3 linked regions of the Flocculibacter collagenilyticus genome follow. The protein of the gene in region 1 interacts with the protein of each later gene in a pairwise test. Links are inferred from orthologs where the notes say so. Each region holds a gene or a part of one and is shown on either strand. Other genes may lie near its edges.

Evidence for each region.
Region 2: the proteins of glnL (region 1) and glnB interact in binary tests that used the Escherichia coli proteins (3 or more experiments, as listed by UniProt). The link is inferred for Flocculibacter collagenilyticus from one-to-one orthologs.
Region 3: the proteins of glnL (region 1) and HUU81_RS03970 interact in binary tests that used the Escherichia coli proteins (3 or more experiments, as listed by UniProt). The link is inferred for Flocculibacter collagenilyticus from one-to-one orthologs.

The regions. Positions count from the first base shown.
Region 1 is NZ_CP059888.1:3,348,334-3,356,687, forward strand. What follows is about bases 5,428-8,354. They hold glnL (nitrogen regulation protein NR(II)), read right to left. Parts: upstream 7,457-8,354; coding sequence 6,398-7,456; downstream 5,428-6,397. Other genes in these bases: glnG (nitrogen regulation protein NR(I)), read right to left, coding at 5,428-6,401; HUU81_RS14905 (DUF4124 domain-containing protein), read right to left, coding at 7,526-8,047; glnA (glutamate--ammonia ligase), read right to left, coding at 8,241-8,354. Also shown: HUU81_RS14865 (curlin subunit CsgB), read left to right, coding at 1-458; HUU81_RS14870 (autotransporter outer membrane beta-barrel domain-containing protein), read left to right, coding at 485-1,912; HUU81_RS14875 (CsgE family curli-type amyloid fiber assembly protein), read left to right, coding at 1,968-2,351; HUU81_RS14880 (curli assembly protein CsgF), read left to right, coding at 2,354-2,815; HUU81_RS14885 (CsgG/HfaB family protein), read left to right, coding at 2,854-3,624; HUU81_RS14890 (PEP-CTERM/exosortase system-associated acyltransferase), read left to right, coding at 4,203-4,940; more of glnG, read right to left, coding at 4,953-5,427.
Region 2 is NZ_CP059888.1:2,946,326-2,950,954, forward strand. What follows is about bases 1-2,986. They hold glnB (nitrogen regulatory protein P-II), read right to left. Parts: upstream 1,672-2,986; coding sequence 1,330-1,671; downstream 1-1,329. Other genes in these bases: lipA (lipoyl synthase), read left to right, coding at 1-585; msrA (peptide-methionine (S)-S-oxide reductase MsrA), read left to right, coding at 745-1,281; nadE (ammonia-dependent NAD(+) synthetase), read left to right, coding at 1,867-2,700; HUU81_RS13105 (GspH/FimT family pseudopilin), read left to right, coding at 2,741-2,986. Also shown: more of HUU81_RS13105, read left to right, coding at 2,987-3,253; HUU81_RS13110 (GspH/FimT family pseudopilin), read left to right, coding at 3,335-3,850; HUU81_RS13115 (TapY2 family type IVa secretion system protein), read right to left, coding at 3,968-4,285; HUU81_RS13120 (type IV pilin protein), read right to left, coding at 4,286-4,629. UniProt on the Escherichia coli protein: P-II indirectly controls the transcription of the glutamine synthetase gene (glnA). P-II prevents NR-II-catalyzed conversion of NR-I to NR-I-phosphate, the transcriptional activator of GlnA. When P-II is uridylylated to P-II-UMP, these events are reversed.
Region 3 is NZ_CP059888.1:902,478-906,944, reverse strand. What follows is about bases 1-2,824. They hold HUU81_RS03970 (P-II family nitrogen regulator), read right to left. Parts: upstream 1,670-2,824; coding sequence 1,331-1,669; downstream 1-1,330. Other genes in these bases: HUU81_RS03965 (YacL family protein), read right to left, coding at 1,874-2,248; HUU81_RS03975 (ammonium transporter), read right to left, coding at 1-1,319. Also shown: (Na+)-NQR maturation NqrM, read right to left, coding at 3,470-3,682; HUU81_RS03955 (FAD:protein FMN transferase), read right to left, coding at 3,700-4,467. UniProt on the Escherichia coli protein: Involved in the regulation of nitrogen metabolism. Regulates the activity of its targets by protein-protein interaction in response to the nitrogen status of the cell.

The sequences.
Region 1 (8,354 bases):
ATAGAACGCCCAAAAAAACCTTTAGCACCAGTCAAGCACTGGTTATTAAAGGGCTATTTTTTTGCCTTCTTTCTACTTGTATGATTTCACCTGCTGCTTCTAGTGATATCGATTTAAAGGACTCTCCACTTTCTTTGAGCCTTTCAACTACAGCGTCTATTACAAACCAACAACTTGTGATAACGCAGTACGGAATATATAACACAGCAACGGTTAACCAAGCAGCTAATGCGGCAAACTCAACCGATATTATGCAGCAAGGGATGTTTAATCAAGCTCATATTGTGCAAGACGGTCAAGGTAATATTGTCAATCTTGCACAGTATGGGGATCACAACCTTGGAACTGTCATTCAACAGGGCGATGCCAACATAGCGAATATAACTCAATTGGGCGAACAACAATTTACTGTTCACCAGTTAGGAAACTCAATGGTGGTCAATATTACTCAATATTGATGACAAAAAATTAGATGGAGCATACAGTGAAACTCAATAAATCTATATTAACTAGTGCTATCGCTATCGCGTTAGGTACAGCAAGTGTTGGCGTAAATGCAGAGTCAAGAGCAGGTGTTCAACTAGTTGAATCTGACATCATGACAAATGCAACTGGTAACGTTGTGATACTCTCTCAAAACGCCAATGGTGGTGTAGCCAGTAATGCTAAATTAAGCCAAAGCGGTGATTTAAACGGCTTGCAAGTTATCGTAATAGGCGAAGATAACATCACAGAAATAGAGCAAAATGGTGCAGATAATATTGCACTTGGAAAGATCACTGGTAACGTAAATACGTTGATAATTAATCAAGATGGCGACATGAACGAGTCTGACACGACTCTAACTGGTAGCGGAAACATCGTTGAATTAAGCATGTCAGGTTCTGGATTCCAAGGGCTGGGTAATCAAATAATTAATGACATTGAAGGTGATGACAATCTAATCATAGTTGAGCAGGATGGCGGTGGCCATTGGCTTTTTAACCGTGATATGAATGGTAACGATAATGAAATTTCAGCTGAACAAACTGGTGATTGGCAAGAAGCTCACTTTGAAAGTGTTCAGGGCGACTCAAATGAAATCGTATTAGAGCAAGATGGCTATTGGAACGTTACTCGTGTTACAAGCATCACTGGCAATAATAATGAGTTTGAAGCAGAACAAAGCGGTGACCGCAACGTTGCAAATATCTTTGAAATGAACGGCGATGAAAATAGCATTTCAATTGATCAAGAAGGCAATAATAACTGGGCTGGTTCTCCTATGTTAATGGGTAACGGTAACAGTATGGTTATGAATCAAGTTGGAGATTCAAACCATATTGATATTGATGCTGTTGGAGATGACAATGAACAGACAGTTAATCAAAATGGTGACTCTAACGCTGCATACTCTGGCGTCATGGGCGTAGGTAACGAATTCACTACTACTCAAATTGGAAGTGAAAACTCAAGCCACATCGCTAATTTTGACGGAAATATGAACGACATAGATGTTACTCAGACGGGCGACGGCAATACTTCAGTTGTTCAAAGCCAAGGGAATCCTTCTGATGGCAATGACATAGACATTATGCAAGATGGTGACTTTAATGACGCAGTTATTGGACTTGCATCTATTTTAGAAACTAGTCTTAACACTATCTCTCTTTCACAACTGGGTGATGACAACAGTGTTGATATGTTAGTGGAAGGTAATAATCATTCAATTAACATTAATCAATTTGGTAACGAGAATATGGTTACGGGTTACGATGGTAACTCTATGTTAGTTGGCGGAGATGGTATTTCGTTAACAATCTACCAAGATGGTAATGGAAATATTGTTGAAGGTAATATCATTAGTGGTGCAGGCTCTATTTTTGTTGACCAGGTTGGTGATTGGAACCACGCAACAATTGACCAGCAGTAAAAATAATTAATATTTTAAAGGGGCATTTGCCCCTTTATTTTGTTAAGTTAGTTTCATGCTAAAAAAATTAAGTATTCTTTTTCTACTACTCTCTTCGTTTCAAGCACCAGCTAAGCAAGAAGTTGAAGTTGGTGGACTACTGCTCGACAACACAATTTCTCGCTTTGGTAGAGATTTTTATTACCAGTTTAGTCAATTGTGGTACGACATCCCTAGAACTCAGAGTATTAATGTGGCATTAATAGAGCAGGTAGTTCCACACGCTGGAACACGTTTAGTGATGAAAATGAACAATAAAGTTATTTATGTTACGTATTTTGGACGGAGATACTCCCCGGTCCAAGAAAAAGTAGAACAGGCTACACAAGTATTAATTGATGCAATCGCTCAATCCCAATACAGTGTAAAAAATCCAGATATTGCAGAAAATGGGTGGTAGTCATGCAAAAGCGCTTATTAGTCTCAGTGTTATTTTTATTATCTTTACCTAGCCAGTCATCAGAATTGGTCTACACACCAACTAACCCAAGCTTTGGCGGAAACCCTATAAATGGTAGTTTTTTACTTAGTAAGGCTCAATCACAAAATAAGCATAAAGCGCCTCAATTAGAAAAAACTTACGCAGATCGCTTTCAAGAATCTCTTGAGCGAGCTTACATTAATAAAATGGTCAGAGAAATCACTGATGAAGCCTTCGGTGAAAACCTACCAGAAGATAGTATTTTCGGACAAGATCAAACATTTGTAAGTGGAGGCTATCAAATTACAATTATCACAAGTGATTCCGATAGTATTACAGTCGAACTCACTAATCTTGAGTCATCCGAAACAACGATAATTGTTGTTCCAAGGTTTGAGACAAACGGTAGCGGCATCGGCGCTGGCGGAATAGATTTTCCTTAAATTTTAGTCTTTTATTAATCACTTATTGAGTCCACAAAATGAAGTATGCATTATTTTTTCTTATTAGTATTTTTATTTCAGGGTGCTCTACAGTATCTAAGCTTAGTTCACCTGAATTAACCAATGCGGAAGTTTTGGAAGTTACCGAAACATATAAAGAGCTGGAAGGTTTGCCTCAACCTAAAGGCAGAATCCCCGTTTCCGTTTATTCATTCAGAGATCAAACTGGCCAATATAAACCACAAACCAATGTTAGCTCTTTTTCAACAGCCGTGACTCAAGGGGCAACCTCTATTCTGATGCAAACTTTAAGCGATTCCGACTGGTTTTTGCCAATGGAACGTGAAGGCTTGCAAAATATTTTAACTGAGAGAAAAATCATACGTGCCTCACAAAAAGATGACGATAAACAAGAATTACCCCCTCTAGCGACAGCTAAAATATTGATAGAGGGTGGGATCATTAGCTATGACTCCAATGTGAAAACTGGAGGGTTTGGCGCTGAATACTTTGGCATTAGTGCATCGGAGTTATATCGCGAAGATATTATTTCTATCTATATGCGAGCTGTTGATGTTAGAACAGGCCAAGTACTTATTTCCGTTTCAACCAGTAAAAAAGTATTAAGTAAAGAGTTACGGGCGGGGTTCTTTCGCTATGTTAGCTTTAAACGGTTAGCAGAAGCTGAAGGCGGCTTTTCTGATAATGAACCTATGCATATTTGCGTAAAACAAGCTATTGAAAAAGCAGTCAGTGAGTTAGTGGTGAAAGGGATTGAAAAAAGAGTATGGGCAGCCAAAAACACTTAATGTAAATCAATGTAACAAATAAATAATATCAGCCAATATACTCGCATATTAATGGCTAATACTCTAAGGAAAGCACATTAATAATTAACACCATGAAGGTTTATTTATTGTAAAAATAACTTGACATTAATATTAACTCTTCGCTTTTTGATAAAACCAATAATGAATAAAAAAGCCATCGAAAAAATATTATATTAATGAAAAATATAGCTTTTATAAGTTACCACTATCCGCTAGAATCATTGGCCTTGAATATAAATTAGATTTTCCTAAAGAATTATTCATCTAAGTCGTTAATAAGATTACGCTCTTAGTTAAGTTATGCCTTTATGTAATAAGTATTTCTTTTTACATAAAGTGAACAGTTGTATGTGTAAATGTGTCAATATTTAGATTCATTTTTATTCTAAATATTAAAAAAAAAGAAAATATTTTGTAACTAATACTTTTATGTTTTTCAATTGTGGTCCACAATAGTTAAACAAAGCCGGATTAGTGGCATTATTCAGTTGTACGGTGTTGATAAGGAGTTTGGCGCTGAACTTTATAGCCGGACAAATAAAATAATAGACAATACCATGAATATGACTAATTTGAGTAGCTTCTATGAGAACTACGATCTTGTCTTAGGATTAGATAGCGAAACCAAAAAAGAGAGCTATAAAATCCGTTATCAAGTGTACTGCGAAGAGTGGCACCTTGAACCTTCCTTACGTTATCCAGATCATATGGAAACAGATGAATTTGATGTTAACTCGATTCCTATACTTGTTAAGCATAAAGCGTCTGGTAATTATATCGGCACTATTCGAACGGTACTAGGCAGTGAAAATCTAGGGCTCCCTTTTGAGCGATACTTTCAAGCAAAAAAAATGTACTGTGGTTTATCTGAAAAAGTGGACTCAACAGAGCATGTTGCTGGTGAGTTTTCAAGGCTAGCGGTTCCTAAATATATTGATGGCCTAAACTTGATCAATAATGGTCAACCTCATCCAGATAAAGTAGGTAGATTGTTTTCTAATGCTCTGTATTTCGGTGTATTTTCATATATAGCACACTGTTCAGATATCAGTGTATCCTATGCGCTTATGGAAGAGCGACTACATCGACGCCTAAGACAAGTAGGCATTGAGTTTGAACAAGTGAGTAACTTTATCGACTTTAAGGGGAAGCGTGCTGCTTTTGCCATCAGCAAAGAGAAGATAAAACATGCATTAATGGCGAATGCCCCTGAATTTTATGAGGCAACTGCCGCATCGTTTGATAGTCAAATTATTGCTCATCATCAAATGAATGCACAACAACATACCGCTTAATTTATACCTGAATTAATCGTTTTTACGTAAACGCAAATTTTTAAGATCAATTGTAGCAATGGAGTGCTCCTGCAATTTTCTTGTTAGTGTGTTTCTTCCCCAACCAATTTTTTTTGCAGCTTCTTGTTTGTGACCTCGAGTAAAATGTAAAGCTTGATCAATCAATATTTTCTCAACTTCTTCTTGCGCTTTATCAGCAATACTCTCATGCCCTTGCTCTAAATGAGAATTTACCCAAAGGGCAAATGCATGCTGCCAACCTTGCTCATCTGAATGTGTATCTTGTAGTTTATCTTTGGCCGCTTGTAACTCTTGAGGTAAGTCCTGTAAATGTACTTCTTGGCTACTCGCCATAACAGTTAACCAGCGGCAAGTATTTTCAAGTTGTCGAACATTACCAGGCCAAGTTAATTGAGATAAATAAGCTAATGTATCCGCCTTCATTGATTTTGGTTCAACATTAAGCTCTTTTGCGGCAACTTTTAGAAAGTGCGAGATCAATGCAGGTATATCTTCCCTTCTTTCCGCTAATGAGGGTAAATGAATTCTAATCACATTTAGCCGATGAAATAAATCTTCTCTAAACTTTCCTTCGTGCACTAACAACTCTAGGTTTTGATGGGTTGCCGCAATAATTCTTACATCAACACTTCTCGGTTCGTGACCTCCAACTCTATAGAACTGACCTTCTGCTAAAACACGTAACAGTCGAGTTTGAACATCGAGCGGCATGTCACCAATTTCATCTAGAAAAAGTGTTCCACCATCAGCTTGCTCAAAGCGACCACGTCTTACAGTCGCCGCCCCCGTAAATGCACCTTTTTCATGGCCAAATAACTCACTTTCGATTAAATCTTTTGGAATCGCGGCCATATTAAGTGCTATGAATGTTTTTTGTGCGCGTGGGCTATGTTTATGCAGCGCACTAGCTACTAGTTCCTTACCGGTACCAGATTGCCCGTTGATGAGTACACTTATGGTTGAGCGGCTTAATCTGCCGATGGCCCTGAATACTTCTTGCATCGCGGGCGCCTCTCCGATTATTTCGGAAACCGTGTGTTGCTCGTTATTAGGCTCGGGTTGATTTTGGCATTGTTTGCTATGTTCAAAAGCACGCTCGATGAGGTGAATCGCCTCGTCAATATCAAACGGTTTGGGTAAATATTCAAAAGCACCATGTTTGTAGGCATTAACCGCACTATCTAAATCAGAGTGTGCGGTCATAATGATAATAGGTATATGCGGGTACTGACTATGAACTTTATCAATTAACTCCAACCCACCAATTTTCGGCATTCTAACATCTGATACAATCGCGTCAGGTTTTTCATAAGCTAACCGTTGAAGCATCAACTCTGCTGAGACGAATGATTCACAGTGAATATGTGCCCCTTTCAATGCTTTTTCTAATACCCAACGAATAGAACTGTCGTCATCTACAACCCATACGACCTGCATCATTGTGACTCTCCTATAGGAAGAATGATAATAAACTCTGTTTGACCACTCCAACTCTCGCAGTCTATCCGACCACCGTGCTGATGAATAAGTGTTTGGGCTATCGATAATCCCAAACCGTTACCGTCTTCTTTATTCGAGACCATAGGGAAAAACAAAGTACCTTTTAGCTCATCAGGGATGCCTTCACCATTATCTGAAATGCCAATAGCGAGTACACGCGCATGCTTTTTACCATTAAGAACAACTTGACTCATAATGCGTGAACTAAGTTTGATAATACCATCCTCTTGAATAGCCTGTTGTGCATTTTGAGCAATGTTCAGCACTGCTTGATGAACCAGTTCAGCATCTATCAATACATCAGGTACACTTGGATCATAGTCACGCACAATACTCGCTTGCATTGGCATTGTTACCTGTATTACTTTTCTAACTGATTCAAGTACTTGATGAATATTAACCCATTCACGCTGCAACAACTTATTAGGTCCTAATAGCCTATCGACTAGGTTCTTTAATCGATCAGCTTGCTCAATAATTAATTGGGTATACTCTTTCAACTCTATATCATTAAGGTTGCGCTCTAATAGTTGCGCCGCACCTCTTACGCCACCTAATGGATTTTTAATTTCATGAGCCAAGTTTCGTATTAACTCTCGTGAAGCAGTATGCTGATGATGTAACAAACTCTCTTGTGATATACGTTTTTGCATATCAATTTGCTTGATTTCGAGAACTGCATATTGATTAATCGAGTTACAATTTATGTCAGCCAGTACAGGCCGTGAATCGTGAAATATTAGCTGAGATTCACTCTGAGAAAAGCTACTACCGTCTTCAATGATCTTAGAGATGCGATCTAAATCAAAATCACATTGTTGAAAAAACGCATATAATGGGCGCTCTAATATACGTTTCTCGCTGCACCGAAATAACGCAACGCCTGCATGATTAATTTGCACAATATTTAAGTCAGCCGTTACAGTCACTACTGCAACCGACAGGCTGTTAATAATATCAATATCTACAATTTGTGTTGTGTTTAAATTATTCATCACTGCCGACCATGCACCAAAACAGTGCAATCATTCAACAGAATTTACATGCTGATTAGAATAAGTGCACTAATTTGGGTTGATAATAGAGTTTTTATGTAAATAAAACGTTCTGGTAGGACTTGTTGCAATAACCTTGCCTGATTTATCAAGCAACTCCATGTATATTCGATGTTCTCCGCGGTCTACATCTCGCAAAATATAAATTGAAGAATTCTTAGCTTCGCCATACAGCGTGCCATCTAAATACAGCTTAACTTTTAAGCCTCGCTCAAATACAGGCTCGATTTTTCCTGACACATATACTGAACCAGTATTATCACGAACTGTACCTAACTCTTTAGGTTGCTCGATAGAAATCTTATATTCTTCTTTCGCATTTTTTTCAGTGTTACTAGCGTCGAAAATAGCAGCGCTAACCGACTTAATAATGTTTGGATTAGTATTAAGTTTAATTTCTTCCGCATTAAGCTTTGGCGTATCCGAAAACACTAACACACCATTAGGATCTTGCCATACAAAGATTTTTTTTGGCTCTGCATGCAATGACGTGACAAACCCTATCAACAAAATAAAAAGTATTTTCTTCATGAAAATAAACAAACCTATACTACCTATATTTAAACGTAGGCACTTTACCTTTTTTGCTTAAAAAATACCAGTAGAACCTGCTTACTGGAATCGACTAAAGTCGACTAAAATGCAAAAAGCCCGTTTAAAAACGGGCTTTTTAAAATTGGTTTGACCTGTAGTTTTTAATTACAGTGGGTATACATCAAGTACGTTATGCGCTGTAATACATTTCAAATTCAATTGGGTGCGTAGTCATATTCAATGTTTCAACATCTTGGCGCTTAAGCGCAATATACGCATCAATCATGTCATCCGTCATTACATT
Region 2 (4,629 bases), 410 kb from region 1 along the record:
TTAAAGTATGTTGTGATCACATCAGTAGACCGTGATGATTTACGGGATGGTGGTGCTCAACACTTTGTCGATTGTATTAATGCAATTAGAAAACATGCTCCAGAAACTAAAATTGAAATTTTAGTGCCTGACTTCAGAGGCAGAATGGACAAAGCGCTAGACATTTTAAACACAAGTCCACCAGACGTGTTTAACCACAACCTTGAAACTGCACCACGTTTATACAAAAAAGCTCGCCCTGGTGCCGACTATAAGTGGTCACTTGAGTTACTGCGCCGCTTTAAAGAAGCTCATCCCACTGTAAAAACTAAATCAGGCTTAATGGTTGGGTTGGGTGAAGAAAACGAAGAAATAATTGAAGTATTAAAAGATCTTCGCGAACACAATGTAGATATGCTTACTATCGGACAATACTTACAACCTAGCAAGCATCACTTGCCAGTGACAAGGTATGTGAGCCCAGCTGAATTTGATGTATTTAAAGAAGAAGCTGATAAACTTGGTTTTCATCAGGCAGCATCAGGCCCATTCGTCCGCTCAAGTTACCATGCTGATAAGCAGGCAGCAGGTGAAGAAGTAAAATAACTGACTAGCGAGCCTAAGGTAACATTACTTTAGGCTCGATGTACTTTTCTGAAAAGACATAAGAGACTCTCTCGAAATTGCTTACTTGCAGATCAAGCTTCAGGCTATTAACCAGCTATACTCAACATAATCAAGCTATTTAGCACTCTCAGTAATAATATGAATAATTTACAAAAGGCGACATTTGCTGGCGGCTGCTTTTGGTGTATTGAAGCGGCTTTCAATAAACTAAAAGGTGTTAAAAGCGCAATATCGGGTTATATTGACGGTGACCTTCCAAACCCTACCTATAAAGATATATGTACAGGGCAAAGCGGATATGCAGAAGCGGTAGCGATAGAGTTCGACGCTAGCATGATTGATTATGAAACCCTGTTAAAGATTTTCTTTACAGTGCACGATCCTACGCAAGTCAACAAACAGGGTTACGATGTTGGTACACAGTACCGCTCTGCAATTTACTATCATTCCGATTCACAAAAGCATCTCGCAAAACGTATGATTGAAGACTTGAATCAGCAAAAAATCTGGCCGCTACCGATTGCTACCACAGTAGCTCACGCCAGCCAATTTTATTCAGCAGAGAGCGAGCACCAGCTTTATGCAGTTAATAATCCCAACCAGCCATATTGCCAATTAATCATTAACCCTAAATTAGAAAAGCTAAAAAGTGCTTTTCAAGATTATATTAAATAGAGGGAGTAATAGGTTACATTTACCTAGTTAACTCAATTGGAAGAAGCTTTATAATAAAGCTTCTTCATCTTCTTCAGACGTTCGTATACGCACTACCCGCTCAACATCATAAACAAAAATCTTACCATCGCCGATTTTCCCTGTATGTGCTGTATTAGCAATAACCTCAACACAGCGATCGACAGTCTCTTCAGTTACTACAATATCCAGTTTAACTTTAGGCAAAAAGTCCACCATGTATTCAGCACCTCGGTAAAGTTCTGTATGTCCTTTCTGTCTACCAAATCCTTTAACTTCTGTCACTGTCATGCCTGCAATACCAATTTCAGCTAACGCTTCCCGAACATCGTCTAATTTGAACGGTTTGATTATTGCTTCTATTTTTTTCATCATTAGCCTCGAGGTAATTTATATAAAATAATTTAAACAAATCCATGTTTATTATGGCGAAATACTACCATAAGCCATTATATCAGCGCCATAATGCTAGCTATAAATTAGCATGCGTGAGCACTTCTTCCTCCACTTTTATAATGATAGAATCAAATACCTATAAACAGAAAAAATTAACATAGGTTGTTATACATGAATCAGCAATCAATCGTGGCTGAAATGAAGGTATTACCTGATATTGATCCTAATTTTGAAATTCAACGCCGCATCGACTTTATCAAACAACAATTACTCAATGCGGGCCTATCAACTTTAGTGCTCGGTATCAGTGGTGGTGTAGATTCCTCAACCTGTGGAAAGCTAGCGCAGTTGGCAGTTGATCAACTCAATCAAGAAAAGAACAGTAATAACCATCAGTTTATTGCTGTTAGGTTGCCTTACGGAACGCAAGCAGATGAAGAAGATGCACAAGCTGCAATTTCGTTTATCAAACCTACACACACTATGACGGTTAACATTCAACAAAGCACAGACCAAATGCACGTTGAAGTACTCAATGCATTGCCACCAGCGTTACGAGCAAAGAAAAATGATTCGGATATCGATTTTGTAAAAGGCAATGTCAAAGCGAGAGCACGTATGATTGCACAATATGAAATTGCAGGCCTGACTAACGCCTTGGTGCTAGGTACTGATCATTCAGCAGAGAATATTACTGGTTTTTATACTAAGCACGGCGATGGTGCCTGCGATCTTGCACCTCTATTTGGCTTAAATAAAAGACAAGTACGTTTACTTGCAAAAACATTAAATGCGCCAACTCCGCTTATTGAAAAAGCACCAACAGCTGACTTGGAATGTTTGACGCCATCCAAAAAAGATGAGGAAGCATTGGGGATTAGTTACGATGAAATCGATGACTTCCTCGAAGGTAAAAACATTTCAAAACAAAGTAGCGAAAGATTAATTTCGATCTTCAACAAGACACAGCATAAACGCCAACCAATACCAACTATTTATGATTAGCGATTATGTTTTACTTAATCAATAGATGGAGTATATCCACATGAAGAAAAACGGTTTTACATTATTAGAGGTGTTAGTAGTTGTTGGCATAGTTGGCATTCTCGCTTCAATCGCATTACCAAATTTAAGCAGCTTTTTAGAATCAAATCGCGTTGAAAACAAGTTACAAGAACTAAATAGACTATTCGCATATGCAAGAGGCGAAGCTATTAGTGGAGAAACATTCGTTACTGTCTGCCCTTTAGTAAACAGGACTTGTACAAATGATTGGAGCAAAGAAATTGTTGCCTTTATAGATGATAATAATAATCAAACAAGAGAAGCCAACGAAGCCGAGTTGCGCGTTAGTGGGCCACTGAACAGCAATGACTTTCTACAATTTGCTAATGCGGCTTTAACATATGAATCTAGAGGAATGCTAGCCAATAATGATGCTGGCGGTAGGTTTATTTACTGCCCTTCCTACAAAAATAATATAAATTCACGCTCACTCGACATTACCCCACTAACTGGTAGAGCAACAATTAGTGACAATACTGTTACTTGTAACTAATGTGGTTATGAGTTAGTCTAGTTTAGCCGCATAGTAGGAAGCTATGTGGCTTATAAATAAACATATCATGGAGGATAAATAATGACTAAGAGTAGTCACGCCTTTACTTTAGTTGAATTATTAATTGTTGTTACAATATTAGGCATTCTTGCTAGTGCCGCACTTCCCAGCTTTAACAGTATTTTAGAGTCAACCCGAGCAGATAATAAAACATCTGAACTAACACGATTACTTTACTTTGCCAGAGCTGAAGCAATCTCATCTGAAAATTTCGTCACGCTATGCCCCCTTCAAAACAATGCATGTGTAAATAATTGGAATTTAGAGATAGTTGTTTTCAACGACATTAATTTAAACCGAACTATTGACGGCAACGAAAGGGTATTAAGGGTAATATCGCCTATTCCATCACATGACTTTTTACAACATCCTTTTAGCTCAGTCAGTTATGATGCAACTGGTATGCTGGCCAATAGAATGGGCAGTTCTTTTAGGTATTGCCCTGGTACTAAAAACAGCCAATATGCTAGAAGAATCATTGTCTCATCACATACTGGCCGAGTTAGGTATTCTGATGAAGATACAGAGTGTAGATAACCCGAACTCGGGTTAAATAATTATTACAATTATCAGCTGTGAGGTTTTTATGCGGCATATATAAAAACCTCCTCAAAAACCTTGATTAATAAGGTATGAAGCACTTTATTTAATAACTCAATGCTCTGTGTTTTTGTCTAGCTTCTGCGATGAGTACAAAATAAATTTACCATATAAATCTGTACACTCAACAACATCCACAACTTTATGGCGTTTACCATTTAGTTCTATTGAAATAGACTTACCAAATTGCTTTTTAATCAGCTCATCTTTGCGAAGCTTATTCTTTTCCATACCAGTAATAATGGCTTCTTCTTGGGAGCTAAGTTTTACATGACATTTATAATGGCTCCTTTGAGTAACATCTTCATTACTAGCAAAGGCGATGGAGGTGCAAATACACACAAAAGATATAAAAAATACGTGTAATTTCATTTATCGCTCCCAGCAATTATTATTTGTTGCGCTACCGTTATTAGCCGACTTTCTTCCAATATTATCTATGGTAAAGATTTTACAATCGCTATCTGCAGCAGCTTGGCTTCCTAAGGCTTTTGCTTGAATAACAAATTCCTGATCTATATCCTGAGCATCCGTAACTACCGAGATACTGTAATATCCACTTTCAGTAATAAATGGGTCAGCCGGATATCCAAGTTGGGTTAAATCTGTTGTATAAGTTCTAAAATCTGCAAAAAACTGCTCTTGCATATTAGCTGCTGATATCAACTCTATCATTGCTTCAGAACGCCTATTTTGCGAGACATAATCAACATAAC
Region 3 (4,467 bases), 2.4 Mb from region 1 along the record:
TGTGACACTAGTTCAGAATAAATACTGTTATCCATGTTTCTTCCTGTCATTTTCATTGACGTCACAAACTCTGGATAGGCTTCTACACCACACTCTGAATTATCAATCCCTTCCACTTCTTGTTCTAGCGTGACCCTTAGCCCTATCACTTTCTTAATAACGGCCCATACAACCACACTGGTAATAAATACCCAGCCAAAAATAGTCAGTGCTCCCACGAACTGGCCAATAACACTTGCATTCGCATTAGTTAGTGGCACTAACATCAAGCCTAACACTCCCACAACACCATGTACTGAAATCGCACCTACAGGGTCATCAATTTTAAGCTTATCTAAACCAATAATCGAAAAAACAACTACGCCACCACCTATAGCACCAAAAAGTAATGCTTGCCAAGCGGTTGGCGTAACAGGCTCAGCAGTAATAACCACTAGCCCCGCTAATGCTCCGTTTAACACCATGGTAAGATCGGCCTTTTTAAACCAAGCAACACTCACCAATAAAGCTGCGATTGCTCCGCCAGCCGCTGCTGCGTTAGTATTTAAGAAAACCAGAGCGACTGAGTGCGCATTGGCGATATCACCTAGCTTTAACACTGAACCACCGTTAAAACCAAACCAGCCCATCCACAGTATAAATGTACCCAAGGTAGCCAATGGCATATTAGCGCCAGGAATAGCATATACATGGCCATTTTTCCCATACTTACCTTTGCGAGGACCAAGCAGTAATACTCCTGCAAGCGCCGCAGCAGCTCCCGCCATATGAACAATACCAGAGCCGGCAAAATCAGAGAATCCAATCTCAGCTAAACTATATAAGCCTAAGACCTCCTTTCCGCCCCACGTCCAACTGCCTTCCATTGGATAAATAAAGCCGGTAAGCACAACCGTAAATGCTAAAAACGCCCACAATTTCATGCGCTCTGCCACCGCTCCGGAAACAATCGACATTGCCGTAGCAACAAAAACCACCTGAAAGAAAAAGTCAGAAGCAGCAGAGTATATTGCACCACCTTCGATACCCTGCTCCCGTTGAGCAAATTTATCTAACGTAGATGCAGTATCTAATGACTGGATTCCTGATAAAAATAAGCCGCCATCATACATAATGGCGTAGCCACAAATTAAATACATAGTGCAAGAGATGGCAAACAGTGCCACATTTTTTGTTAGAATTTCTGTCGTATTCTTTGCTCTTACCAGCCCTGCTTCTAACATGGCAAAACCAGCGGCCATCCACATCACTAGTGCACCGCAAATTAAAAAATAAAAGGTATCTAACGCAAATTGTAATTGGTAAATATTTTGTTCCATGATCTGCCCTCCTATATCGCTTCAGCGTCTAACTCACCAGTGCGAATTCGCACTGCGGCTTCAAGCTCAGTCACAAATATTTTCCCGTCACCAATTTTGCCAGTGTGTGCAGCGGAAGTAATTGCTTCTAATAGACGATCAATATCTTCATCGTGAGTCGCAATTTCTAATTTTACTTTTGGGAGGAAATCAACTTGATATTCGGCACCTCGATATAACTCCGTGTGCCCTTTCTGTCGTCCAAAGCCTTTCACTTCGGTTACGGTTAACCCCTCAATCCCAAACTGAGCAATAGACTCTCTTACATCGTCAAGTTTGAATGGCTTGATAATAGCGGTAACTAATTTCATTCTTCACTTCCTTTTTTATGATTATATTTTGAAAAAGAAAGAGGAAGTTTTATGCCAAATATAATTAGCTATAGATAACAATTAGTTAGGGTTAAATAAAAGATTGGATGAAGATAAATGCACCATCAGGCAACAGTGCTTCGCACTAATGCAGTGCAAATATTAGTCAGCGCGATGACTCTTCAATATTTTGGGAAAAGCCTGTTAATTTTGAATAAAATCTTGCCAAGCGTTAAGTAATAACACCAAGTCTTCAATGCCACAACTTGCTGCATGGCCATCAAGTTCTACATATAAGTCTTGTTCTGCGTAATCATCACCAAGCTCATCAGCTTGCATTACATTTGCTGTTACTTCAGCTTCCATTTGGTTCAAGGTTAACGTAAATTCTTTGCCAATTAACCGCAACTCTTGATGAGGGCTAGCGTTTGCTAAGTCGATCACATTAAACACTTTTTCCAACTCATCCGCGCTTTTACCAATTTCTTCCGACAACCAACGACCAAATACAGCTTGTTCAGATGAGATCTTAACGTGAAAACCACCAGTAATTGAGTCGTAAAGAAATTCGTATTCCACTTATGTAACCTTAATGTTAATTGTTAAGCGTGTGCAATGATACGTTGATCTTAAAAGAAAGTGAGTTGCATATAAAGATTTGTTAGTAAGATACTGATTACAATCCTTAACTAATTGCATTAACCTGTCTATTTTTTATCCTTTTCATCAAGTATTTAGTAATCGCACACAAATAATTTCACAACGCCCCTGCGTTGATAAAAGGCTAATGCCGACTTCAGCCCAAAATCTTGTGAGATATCTCCTACATTAATGCAGGAGATAACGTATTATTTACATCGAAATAACGACAAAGGAAAGCATAAGTCATTGATTTGTATAGAAGCACTTCATTCAAATGGTGTATGTAATTAATCTTACAATGTAAATTTTTTTATCATACCTATGATCCAAATCTAAGCAGCGTATTATGCATTTCAACGGAGCAGGAAATTCCTCAAGGTAGAGGACAAGGATGTAGGGACTTAAAGGGACGTCTCGGGATGGGACGAAAAGACAAGGAATGTAAGGCAGGAGCCTAGCACGAGGAACGTGCATTAAGGAAAGATTCAACAGGGAAATTACAGGAAGTATGATCTGCTTTAATCAAGCAGCTATGTGTAAAGGACAAACCAGGAAGGTTTAAGGAATGCTTAAGGATAAGCAGCGTTCACGGATGATGTAATGGATGCAAGTTAATTGGTTAAGGAAGTAACCAACTAAATGGATTAAACATGAACTGCGTATGGATTTAGCGCATACCAAACTATGGATGGCATCAGGACGATTAATACAAGGACAGTTTAAGCAAGGAAATTAAGGATAGAGGCGCACAGGAAATAGCGCGAAAACGGATTTATCAAGGATGGATAGCTAGGAGCGAGTTCAAGAAGAACAGACATGGATGACATGGAAGAACTTCAGGCAGATAAGGACTTGCCGACCTACTGGCGGTGCGGAGTGCCCAGTAATAGGAATTGGAGTAAACGGAATTCCAGAATGTAAAACGAGAGAGGAAGGATTGCAAAAGGAAGTAAGCAGGATGCAATCAAAGGAATACTTCAGGGATAAAAATAGATGGAATTTTCAAAGAATTTTAGAGCAGCCAACAGGCTGCTTTTTTTTGCTTTCACGTACACTCATTTTCTAGTGTAAGTTAATTGCTACTAGTCACTTGCTATTAGCCACATGCTACCAATAGCAATCAGCCTACATCTGAAAAAATACACGCCATTAAATTAGCTATAAAATCCTATTTTCCTGCCAAGCTTTTTCTCGCGCCATTTTCTTCTTACGTTTATCACATGGATCATCGCAGTCACACGCTTTATCCATGCCTATTGCCCCGATACCGCCGCAACTTCCAGAAATAGATTTACGCTGTACAATCATGCCAATAGACATCGCAATAACAACAATTAAAAAGATCGCAAAAGTTAGAATAAAAATAGACATAATATATACCTAGCCAATTAATTTAAATAAGGCTTAAAAGCGTTGCTCGTGCGCTCTTCAAACCCGTCAGCGGTTTTTAAAACCATTAAAATAGGAATATTTTCCTGTTCAGCTAACTGCAATCCCTTTTCTGGTCCCATCACATTAATCGCGGTCGCTAACCCGTCTGCAATCATACAGGAGGGATGCAACACAGTCACTGAGACAAGATTATGATTGATGGGTTTCCCTGTGTTTGGATCGATTAAGTGAGAATACCTAACGCCATTATCTTCAAAATAACTGCGGTAATCACCAGACGTGGCAATGCCCATAGTACCTGTTGCAATTACCCGCTGGATTGCGCGCTCATTAGCTGTAGGCTTTTCAATGGCAATTTGCCAGTTACCATTTGGCTTTTTACCAGAAATACGCATTTCGCCGCCCACTTCCACTAAATAGTTGGTTATTCCCTTAGACTCTAGTAGCTCAGCAACAACATCAACACCGTACCCTTTTGCAATTGCGTTCAAATTCAGTGTAAGTTGAGCATTCGGCTTAGTAATTGTATTACCTTCAAGTACTAACTTATCAAGCCCCAATTGTGATTTAACTTCAATAACGTCCTGCGCTGATGGCGCGGAAATAATTCGCCCTTCTGGTCCAAATCCCCACAAGTTAACTAGTGGCTCAATGGTAATATCTAACGCTCCAGAGGTTAAATTGCCTAATTCAATTGACTCAGCAATTACATTTGCGGTTTGTTTAGAAAAAGCTACTACGTCACCTTCATTAGCGGCATTGAA